One region of the Paraneptunicella aestuarii genome, then DNA from elsewhere that is predicted to be linked to it. Evidence: predicted binding sites of a transcription regulator. Region 1 holds the regulator's gene; the other holds the start of a gene.
What was found. Region 1 encodes LexA, which represses DNA repair genes until DNA is damaged. Its sites were predicted from a motif close to TACTGTATNNNNATACAGTA; they were not measured.

Region 1 (5,787 bases):
TGTGAGAATCCGGGTGATACCAGAGTCAGAATCTCTCTTTGCAGTTTTGCACTGACATCATTCGGTTTTAACCAACCGTCGTCATCTTCGGCAATAATGCCATTATCCCTTGAAGCTGCGATGAAAGTGTTTAGCACGTTTTTGTCGTAGAACTCTGGAGCGCTAATGCCATGTAGCATGGACATACGCTCAGCAACCATTTGGCTGTTCTTTTCCAAATCGGCGCGAGTAATGCGATCGACATTTTCAATTTGGCTAAGTACCAGTGCGTATCGTTGCAAGGTTTCCTGAATAACCCTGTTCAACAGCCACAGGGTATACTTGGCATCGCCTTTATCATCGTTGTTGTGCCTTGGTTCTGGTTCGACGAGCTTACCTTCTTGTTCCGCTAACAGGCCAATCTTAAGCATGCTGTTAATCAGGCTTTCAGTGTATTCGGCAGCTTCTTCGTCACTCTTGTACATGAACAATTCACGTTTCAGGAGTGGATAAAGTAGCTTAACCAGCGAAGTCAGTTCATCACGGTCACAGCCTCGCTTGCCTATTACGATAGCCGCAATCAAGCTTGGGATGGCAAACATATGCAAGATGTTATTACGATAGTAAGTCAGAGCAATGGCCACTCGGCGATCCAGCGAGAAGATAGAACCGAATTTGTCTTCAATTACCGTAAACTTGCCCAGTTTCATGGTGCTTTCTAAAAGAGCTGAGGCATCGGTATCTGGAACGGTAGCATCAATGCTGTACGGAGCCATATGTTGCAAATCCAGTAGTGTTTGCATGCTGAACAGCAACTCTTCTTTCGCTAGCGTGTGCTTCTTGGCGCATAACAAGCATAGTGAAGCCAAAGTCATTCCGTTGATCGCTGACGCACTATTGATACGTTCCAGTATGTCCACACCGAGTTGATTCACGGTTGGGGTTAACCAGCTTGGTTTCTTACCTTGCTCGGCTTTACTTCTGTCTTCGCGCCAACTTGGGGCATTTTCATCCAGATATTGAGACAAATGGATAGGTTGCCCAAAATTCAGGTAGCCATGACCATAATTCTTCAGGTTGCGAATAGCGGAAAAGATCTGGAAAAAGGATTCTTTCTGTTTGGTGCTGCCTTTCAGTTCTTTAAGGTAACTGCCGACTTCCATAACGTGCTCATAGCCAATATAAACAGGCACTATGCTGATGGGACGGTTAATGCCTTTTAATAGCGCTTGAACCGTCATGGCTAACATACCTGTTTTAGGTGGGAGCAGTCTGCCGGTGCGGCTTCTGCCGCCTTCAGCATAGTATTTCACTGCGTAACCACGAGCGAAAAGCTGCTCCAGATATTCTCTGAACACTGCTGTATACAGTTTGTTGCCTTTAAAAGAGCGGCGAATAAAAAAAGCGCCGCCTTTTCGGAATAATCCGCCAATAGGCCAGAAGTTAAGATTAATACCTGCGGCAATGTACGGCGTCATTAGTCCTTCATTGTAGATGACATAGGTTAGTAGCAGATAATCCATGTGGCTTCGATGGCAGGGAACATAAATGATTTCATGTCCATTTTGCGCAAGTTCGCGCACTTTCTCGGCATGTTCGACATTTATGCCGTTATAAATCTTGTTCCAGACTTTGGTGAGTAAGCGGTATGCCAAACGAATGGCCGTGGAATTACGGTCAGCGGCAATCTCTTCAATGTATTTTTGCGCTTGTTCCTTGGCTTTTTCCAAAGAGATATTTTTGCTTTTGGCTTCGTCGTTGATGGCATTTTTAACCGCATCTGCGCCCAATACACCGTTGAACAGCTGGGCTCTCTGCAACATGCTGGGGCCAGTGATAGACTGCTGACGACGGAAAAAGTGGGTGCGTGCCAAGCGGATAAGTTTGTGTGCCAGTTGTTCGTCGGTATCTGATTCTTTCAGATTGGTCATTTCACGAGAAGAAACTGCGCGGCTAAAGCCGACAATATTGTCACGTCCGAGGAACAGGATAATAAAGAATTTACGGAACCAGCCTGGGGAACTGCGATCGGTGAGAAGATCTGTCCAGCTTTTGCTGGCTTTGCCGGGTTCGCGACCCCAAAAAATGGAAACCGGGACAATTTGAATGTCTAAATCTTTGTCTTCACGGTGCAGTTTAAACATTTCTGTGCTGCTACGAGCAATGTCTGTCACTTTGCGTTTATTACTGAAGAGTGAACGAGGTCGCTCGACAAAAAGTGTTGCAGGGTGTTCTTGCCCGGCTATCTCGATTTTTTTGAAAGGATTGGGTAAGCCCAATCTTTCGGTCGTCATTTCCAGCGCTATCAGATCCGTCGCTGAGTGCGTTTTTAACAGGTAAATAATCGGCTTATCTTTAGATATCCCCAGCTCGCCTTCTATATCATTCGGCGTGTAGCTTGATGTGAGCAGCCAACGTGTCGGGTACTTGATTATTTTTAACAGTATGTTTCGGAAATCCAACATTCAAGAGAACCTGTGTTATGAAGTGGCGGGATAATAGCATGATGATTGCGTTTTTTCCCTAATTTGCCTCAATTTGGGGCATGCCTTGATTTGTAACAATGCTTAATCGCTTTAACAATAAAACGACTTCTTACGTTGCATATCTGAAGAAAGGGAAATTTTAGGTTTGTAATATTTTTTTTGCTGTATATACTACCAGTAAAACTGTATGGAATAACAGGCTGTTTATGCGTCCACTAACTCCACGTCAAGAGCAAGTATTAGAACTGATTAAGCACACCATTTCAGACACTGGAATGCCGCCCACTCGTGCCGAAATAGCACGACAGTTAGGCTTTCGTTCCGCCAATGCGGCAGAAGAGCATTTGAAAGCGTTGGCAAGAAAAGGGGTAATCGAAGTATTACCAGGTACGTCTCGAGGCATTAAATTAAATGTGCCATTGGACGAACCGGCTGAGGAGGAAGGCTTGCCATTGATTGGACGAGTTGCTGCTGGTGAACCCATTCTGGCGCAAGAGCATATTGAATCTCACTATCAGGTTGATCCTAATTTCTTCCATCCCCATGCCGATTATTTATTGCGCGTTTATGGCGAGAGTATGAAGGATATCGGCATTATGGATGGTGATTTGCTTGCGGTGCATCGAACCAAAGATGTGCGTAATGGTCAGGTTGTTGTGGCGAGAGTTGAAGATGATGTGACCGTTAAGCGTATTGAGCGTAACGGTAGTCAGGTTATCTTGCATGCCGAGAATGCGGATTTCAGCCCTATTAAGGTGGATTTAACTTCTCAACCTTTCGAAATTGAAGGCTTGGCTGTGGGTGTAGTTCGCAACAATTCTATGATGTAACGCTTTTTTTACATTTTTTGTTCTGGGCTTATTGTTATTTTTAGAGCGGTAAGCCCAGGTTGAAAAAACCACCATTATCCTTGCCATTTTCTTTTGCTTTTACGCCTATCGCACTCATCATTTTTTCATTGCTAATTAGCGTTGAATCTTTTTTGTTTTTTATATCCCTCTAAAATAAAGGGTTTTGAAGCCGTCGATTTTTAGCATAAGGCGATTTTCTTCTTTGCACCATTTATTGCCGCTCTCCTTCTTATTTGCCTAAAAGTTGCTCCAAATGGATCTTTTTTGTAATTTTAATCACTTTAAATGCGCAATATATTAACTTGAGACTTGATCTGAGCGCCAAAAATACTCACCATTGGCGTCCTTGCAGCTTTAGGCATCGTTTTGCATGCTTTTTAGTCACTTTTTGAGGTTCACCTCGCTGTTAAGAGTCACTAAATAAAAGCGCAGGAGACGTTTAGTAACCGTGGTGTTACTGCAAGTGTTGTAATAAAAAATTCATGTTGGGGAATTTTTGCATCGGAATTGTTTATTTCTTGCCATTTATTAACACCTTGATTACATTACGAAACAATTTGTTTAACAAATTAGAATAAATTTGACCTGAGAAGGCTTCGACGGTCAGCGCAACTGCTTTTTAATTAAGACTGCTTTTTAATAGATGGAGGAAAGCTCTGGTGCATAAAATAATAACCACCTTGCTAGCTGCAGTAACCAGCTTGCTTATCTTTCCGGTTATGGCTGCGGGTGATTCACACCCTGATGCTTACCAGTTAAACCTAAGAGAGGGTGTGACAGACATCAGTGCACAGGTCTATGACTTACATATGACCATTTTAATTATATGTGCGCTTATCGGTGTTGCCGTATTCGGCGTCATGCTTTATTCCACAATTTTTCATCGTAAGTCTCTAGGTGTAAAGCCTGCGACTTTTCATGAAAGTGTAAAAGTGGAAATTGCATGGACTGTGGCTCCTTTTGTGATTTTGATTTTCATGGCGATTCCCGCTGCGAAAACCCTAATCGCTATGGAAGACACTTCAGCTCCTGATGTGTCGATTCTGGTAACCGGTTCTCAGTGGAAGTGGCATTATAAATATATGGATAACGACGTAGAGTATTACTCTGTGTTGGCCACACAACGTGAACAAATTCATAATAAATTCGATAAAGGCGAGAACTACCTGTTAGAGGTTGATCGTCCTTTGGTTATTCCTACAGGTAAGAAAGTTCGTTTCTTGATGACCTCTGACGATGTTATCCATTCATGGTGGGTTCCTGACTTCGCGGTTAAGAAAGATGCTAACCCTGGCTTTATTAATGAAGCGTGGACCAAGGTAAACCAACCAGGTATTTATCGTGGTCAATGTGCTGAGTTGTGCGGTAAAGATCATGGTTTCATGCCTGTCGTTGTTGTTGCTAAAGAGCCTGCTGAATATGAAGCATGGATTTCTGAGCAAGAAGCAATTCAGAAGAAAGCTAAAGAAGAAGAACAAAAACTACTTGCCATGAATATGAGCATGGATGAGTTGATGTCGGTTGGTGAACGGGTTTATCAATCAGCATGCGCAGCTTGTCATATGCCTAATGGTGAAGGTTTGCCTGGGGTGTTCCCTGCTCTTAAAGGTAGCCAAATTGCATTGCATGATATGCCAAAACATATCGACGTTGTTGTAAACGGCGTTTCGGGTACTGCGATGCCTTCTTTTGCGAAACAATTGTCGTTGAAAGAATTGGCTGCAGTTATCACTTATGAACGTAATGCTTGGGGTAACAGCACTGGTGATACCGTTCAAGCGAAAGACGTTAACGCTGTCATTAATGGCAATTAAGAGAGGTTGGCAATGAGTACTGTAGTTGAAGATTTACATCACGATGATCACCATCATCATGCGCCAACGGGTATTAAGCGTTGGCTCTATACTACGAACCATAAAGACATCGGTACTATGTACCTATGGTTCGCATTCATCATGTTTTTGGTTGGCGGCGCAATGGCAATGGTTATTCGTGCCGAGCTATTCCAACCGGGTTTGCAAATTGTAGAACCAAACTTCTTTAACCAGATGACCACCGTTCATGGTCTGATCATGGTTTTTGGTGCGGTAATGCCGGCTTTCACCGGGCTTGCTAACTGGATGGTGCCACTAATGATTGGCGCGCCAGATATGGCTTTGCCTCGAATGAACAACTGGAGCTTCTGGATCTTGCCATTCGCATTTTCAGTTTTGATTGCTTCTTTGTTCCTTGAAGGTGGTGGTCCTAACTTCGGTTGGACTTTCTATGCACCTTTGTCCACAACGTATAGTAATGATTCAACAGCGCTGTTTGTGTTCTCGGTTCATATTATGGGTGCGAGTTCTATCATGGGTGCTATCAACGTTATCGTTACTATTTTCAACATGCGTGCCCCTGGCATGACATTGATGAAAATGCCACTGTTTGTCTGGACATGGTTGATCACTGCATTCTTGTTGATTGCGGTAATG
Region 2 (5,787 bases), 2.1 Mb from region 1:
GAAGTCACATGGAAGTATCTAAAGGAATGGGCTAAGTGTTAATTTATTCGGGTCAGAAACCTATACTACTTTAGTACTGTCAGCCCTGTTGATAGGCCATGCAGCATGATGATAGAAATATTCAATCATGGCACTTTGATACCGTAAGAGGGGTAGACCATCACATCAGGTTAAATCAATAGACATGATTACGAGTCACCTATAGAAAGTAATGAGCAGCCCCTCTGTCGCAGGAAAGCGACGGTGGATCTCCATGAAAGGATTAACGGCGAGTCTGCGGTGAATTTCTTTGGTTGACTGATCGTTTGGACTGTTATTTAGAAAGTAAATTTGTTACCTAAACAGCACTAACAATCCAAAACAGAGAGTAAATTTACACTAAATAGCTGTGTTTAATTGTCAGTCACCCATAGAGATTTATCGCAAACTCGCCGTGGATACTTCCATGTAGGCTCCACAGCCGCATCCCTGCGGCTGAGGGTTTGCTCCTAATTCTCTACAGGTGACTGATAGTTTGGAACAGGTATGTAGCAATAAGCTTAACGATTAATATCGCCTTGCTATTTTCCCGTTTCATTAATGTAGCTATAAGACATTAATTCACGGAATTACATCTCAGCTTCATGGCTAAAGAGATTTAATAATCTAAAAGAGATTAGAGAAAATTCTTTTTAAATCAGAGAGATTAATTATCTCTCGCCCCATAAAATGTTATTTCACAATAACCTACCATCAACTCACCGGGTAAAAGCACAGCCTCAAACCCAACGACCACCATCTATTTCATTAAACATGTAAGACTCAAATCAACGGTAAACAAAACTTCTCAAGAACTCTTCAAGATCATACCCATAAAGTATAGGCAACAGCGACAAACGCGAAGCCAGCAATAAGCCAAATACAATTTTTAACAAAATCGCCACATGAAATCGGTAACAATGAGTTTAATCCGGTAATGAAATTGTAAATTTATTGACCACGATTCAACCAATTCACAGACTGAACAGAAAACTGTAGCCAACATGTGAAAAGTGTCATCGATAAAGAAATAGAAATGAAAATACGGAATAAATTAATAGTAACTAATAAAGATAAATTTTAATTAGGATGATATATCAACAATATGAGATAAGTGTTTATATTATTTTCAGTTTTTTGAGTGTACAAATTTATCCTACTGATTTAATTTATGATGCTGTTTTATATTCCACATTTTTATAATAAATGTTAGATAATCCGCTGTTTTATTTGATTTTTCCTGCGATTACTCTAAGATTAGGAAAGTTTATAAATCGACCAACCTTCATTTAGGCCAGGTTTGGATTAGATTAACTAATGAATACCTTTAGTATATCTAGCTTGAAGCACGTAATTTTATAGATATACTGCGCGGCGTTTTCAACGCTGATTACATGTAAATTTCTCGTTTGCATGTATGAAAGTTAATCAGTTTGGTAGGCTGATTGTCTTTCTGGAAATATTTCCTTCAACACTTGTTGTTTTGCCCACACTAGCTGTGGGCTTTTTTTTGCCTTAAGCACATCCATTAGCTCAGCTCGTTTTCTTTTTGTTGGTAAAGACGTTTACAAATACGTCGCTATCTTTCTGCTGAAATTTAGAGAAAAACAACACACTTATTTAATTTTACAAATAAATAACATAGATTTAACAATGGTGACATTCATAACAAATCACTACAAATCAACACCGGACAAACCAAAATGTTGGAATGCTCTCTGTGTCGCAATTCTCCCTCTTGGCGTTCTCTGCAAAAATCCCTGCTGGATCAGGAAAGGCTCAATAACATCCTCAATCGTATCTTTAGCCTCACCAATGGCAGCAGCAAGATTATCCAAACCTACAGGCCCGCCAGTAAACTTCTCTAAAATAGCCAATAAGAGTTTCCTATCCATGTAGTCGAAGCCTTCTTTATCCACTTCTAATAAATCTAATGCGTCTGCGGCTACCGACAAGGAAATATCGCCCTTGGCTTTTACTTCCGCAAAGTCTCTGACCCTTCGTAACAAGCGATTGGCAATACGAGGCGTTCCTCTTGAACGTCGAGCTATCTCTAACGCACCTTCATCGCTCATAGTGATATTCAAGTACCCTGCCGAACGAGCAATAATGCTGGTTAAGTCCTTAACATTGTAAAACTCCAAGCGTTGTACAATACCAAAACGATCCCGAAGAGGAGAGGTTAAAGAACCAGCACGAGTCGTCGCACCAATCAACGTAAAAGGAGGTAAATCCAATTTGATAGAACGAGCTGCTGGCCCTTCCCCTATCATGATATCCAGTTGGTAATCTTCCATTGCAGGATATAGAATTTCTTCAACAACGGGGCTTAGGCGATGTATCTCGTCAATAAAAAGCACGTCATGCTCTTCCAGATTAGTCAACATGGCTGCCAAATCGCCGGCTTTTTCCAATACAGGGCCTGACGTTGTCTTTATGCCCACATCCAGTTCATTGGCAACAATATTGGCCAGTGTCGTTTTACCTAAACCCGGCGGGCCAAAAATCAGCAGATGATCGAGTGCATCACCTCGATTACGCGCAGCCTGAATGAATATTTCCATCTGATCCCGAACATGATCCTGCCCCACATACTCAGATAACATTTTCGGACGAATGGCGCGATCAATAACCTCTTCATCCTGTTTTACTTGGGGTTCAATAATTCTATCGGCTTCAATCATTCTTTATTCACACATTCACACAGTTAATTGCGAGAGATTACACTCTTTCTTTTTATATATCAGGCAATGCTTCTTAAGGCTTCACGGATCAGTTCTTCGCTACTCAGCTCTTCACGATAAACGCCTTTCACCATCTTGTCAGCCTGTGCCTGAGTATAGCCCAAGGCAATCAAGGCACTGATAGCATCAGATTTAGCACTCGCACTTGGCGGCTCCACAATCACATGAGTCGCACCTGCAACAGGTACACTAAAACTCATTGCTTGCCCAAATTCCAGGTTGCCCAAGCGGTCTTTCATTTCCACTAACAAGCGTTCAGCGGTTTTCTTGCCAACCCCCGGTAGTTTCACCAATGCGGTAACATCGCCTTCGTTGACTGCAACAATAAATTGCTGAGCCGACATTCCAGACAAAATGGTCAATGCCAGTTTGGGCCCCACACCATTCGCTTTAATCACTTCTCGAAATAACGCCCGTTCATCCTTATTGGCAAAACCAAAAAGCAGTTGTGCATCTTCCCGCACCACAAAATGTGTATAGATGTTGACTTCACATCCAGTTTCAGGAAGTTGATACAGGCTGGTCATAGGCATTTGAATTTCATAACCCACGCCCATCACATCAACCAGAACAAAAGGAGGTGTTTTTTCAACCAGGATTCCGCGGATCCGACCAATCATTATTCTTATTCCTCTTATTCCACACTTGACTGTATTTTTATACAGCATGATAGACAAAAACCGGTAGAACTGACAACCATAAAATGCATGTCCATATTAAACGAGAGCTAAAACGAGAGCTAAAATGAGAGTTAAATGGAGAATTTAACGAAGTCGCCCGCGCACCGTCTTACGTGCAACACCCGACATACGCAGTAAACTTTGTTGTGTATGGTTATGACAAAGCGCCACGGCCAAAGCATCAGCGGCATCAGCTTGCGGTGTTTTAGCCAGCTTGAGCAACTGCACAACCATGTGTTGTACCTGCGTTTTCTCTGCATTTCCCTTGCCCACAACCGATTGTTTGATCTGCCTTGCTGAATACTCAGCCACAGGTAAATCATGCTGGGTAGCCGCGACAATGGCAGCCCCTCGCGCCTGTCCAAGTTTTAAAGCAGAGTCGGGATTCTTGGCCATAAAAACCTGTTCAATCGCAAAGTAATCGGGCTGAAACTGAGTGATGATTTCACTGACGCCATTGAAGATTTGGTTCAAACGCATAGACAAATCATCAGCAGCAACCCGGATACAACCGCTGCCCAGGTACTCAGATTTCGCGCCAATTTGTCGGATCACACCATAACCAGTGATTCGTGAACCAGGATCAATACCGAGAATAATAGCCAATGAATTTCCCTAAGCTTTAATGAATGAACATGTTTACTGATGCATCAACACCAAGACTACATGAGAAATTGCCGAATCGCATTACGGTTTGTTTCTGATGATATTAACTGCAATGCCTGTTGCACACTGAGCCAGCGATAATCAAGGTGTTCAGTAAGTTGAATGGCGCAATGCTGGCTAATTTGCAGTAAGAAAACATATTCCGTGTTTTGAATACAATCAGGGGGATAACGGTGACGCCAATGAGGAAGAATTTCATACTGGTTGATGATCCCGGTATCCGTTAACTCAAAAAATGATTGCGGAATATCAACACCAATCTCTTCTTTGACTTCACGCACAGCAGCTTGCCTTGGTGCTTCGTTTTGCTCCAGACTCCCTGTCACCGATTGCCAAAAATCGGGATTGTCTTGCCGTTGTAAGGCCAGTATCTGCTTATTCTCGTCATAGATAACGACTAATACAGATTCTGGCCTTTTCAATGTCACAACAGGCACCTTACTCGTGCTTAAACGTTAAGTTATGCTTCCTCAGAGGAAGATTCTTTAACTGGCACAACGGTCTGAATCGCTAACTCTTGCAGCTGCTCAGGGTTCGCAAAACCAGGCGCACTGGTCAAAGGACAGGCTGCCGTGGTGGTTTTCGGGAAGGCCATAACATCACGAATCGATTCAGCTCCCGTCATCAACATAACCAGGCGATCCAATCCAAATGCCAAACCAGCATGCGGTGGCGCACCATATTTCAATGCATCCAACAAGAAGCCAAACTTGGATTTCGCTTCTTCTTCGTCAATGCCCAGCAATGAAAATACGGTCGCTTGCATATCTTGACGGTGAATACGAACAGAACCACCGCCTAATTCAACGCCGTTTAATACCATGTCATAGGCATCAGATAACGCTTCTTTTGGGTTAGCCGCCAACTCTTCAGGGCTTAAACCGCGTGGAGACGTGAACGGATGGTGCAACGCATAAAGGTTGCCATCGATCATTTCGAACATTGGGAAGTCTGTCACCCAAAGTGGTTTCCAGTCACCTTGCAATAATCCAAGGTCTTCACCCACTTTCAAGCGCAATGCCCCCATTGCTTCTGTCACGATTTGCCAGGTATCAGCGCCGAACAATAACAGGTCGCCTTCTTTAGCATTCACGCGATCCAGAAGCGCCTTGGCAACCTCTTCACCCAGGAATTTCAAAATAGGCGATTGCAAACCATCAATACCATTGTCTATCTGATTTACTTTCAGCCACGCTAAACCTTTAGCGCCATAAATACCGACAAACTTGGCGTAATCATCCAATTGCTTACGCGACAATTCTGCGCCACCAGGAACACAAATGACCGCGACACGTCCCTCAGCATCATTAGCCGGGCCAGAGAAAACCTTGAAATCAACCTCTTTTAAAATATCAGCAACGTCGACCAGTTCCATAGGATTACGCAAATCGGGCTTATCGCTACCGAAACGGCGCATCGCTTCTGAATAGGGCATTCTTGGGAACTCGCCCAAATCCACATTCAACATTTCCATAAACAAATTACGGATCATCTTTTCGGTAATCGCCATCACACCTTCAGCATCAAGGAATGTGGTTTCCAAATCGATCTGAGTAAATTCAGGCTGACGGTCAGCACGTAAGTCTTCATCACGGAAGCATTTAACGATCTGATAATAACGATCCATCCCCGCCATCATCAGCAATTGCTTAAACAACTGTGGAGACTGCGGCAATGCG

Region 2: ruvA (Holliday junction branch migration protein RuvA) is a predicted target of LexA. The motif match lies at 3,410-3,429, and genes of this name have one in related genera.

The regions. Positions count from the first base shown of each region.
Region 1 covers NZ_CP074570.1:78,743-84,529, forward strand. Annotated here, with positions in the region: gene plsB (glycerol-3-phosphate 1-O-acyltransferase PlsB) at 1-2,444, opposite strand, end outside; gene lexA (transcriptional repressor LexA) at 2,672-3,295, shown strand; gene coxB (cytochrome c oxidase subunit II) at 4,036-5,130, shown strand; gene ctaD (cytochrome c oxidase subunit I) at 5,143-5,787, shown strand, end outside.
Region 2 covers NZ_CP074570.1:2,928,395-2,934,181, forward strand. Annotated here, with positions in the region: gene ruvB (Holliday junction branch migration DNA helicase RuvB) at 1,695-2,702, opposite strand; gene ruvA (Holliday junction branch migration protein RuvA) at 2,762-3,382, opposite strand; gene ruvC (crossover junction endodeoxyribonuclease RuvC) at 3,527-4,048, opposite strand; gene nudB (dihydroneopterin triphosphate diphosphatase) at 4,105-4,536, opposite strand; gene aspS (aspartate--tRNA ligase) at 4,569-5,787, opposite strand, start outside.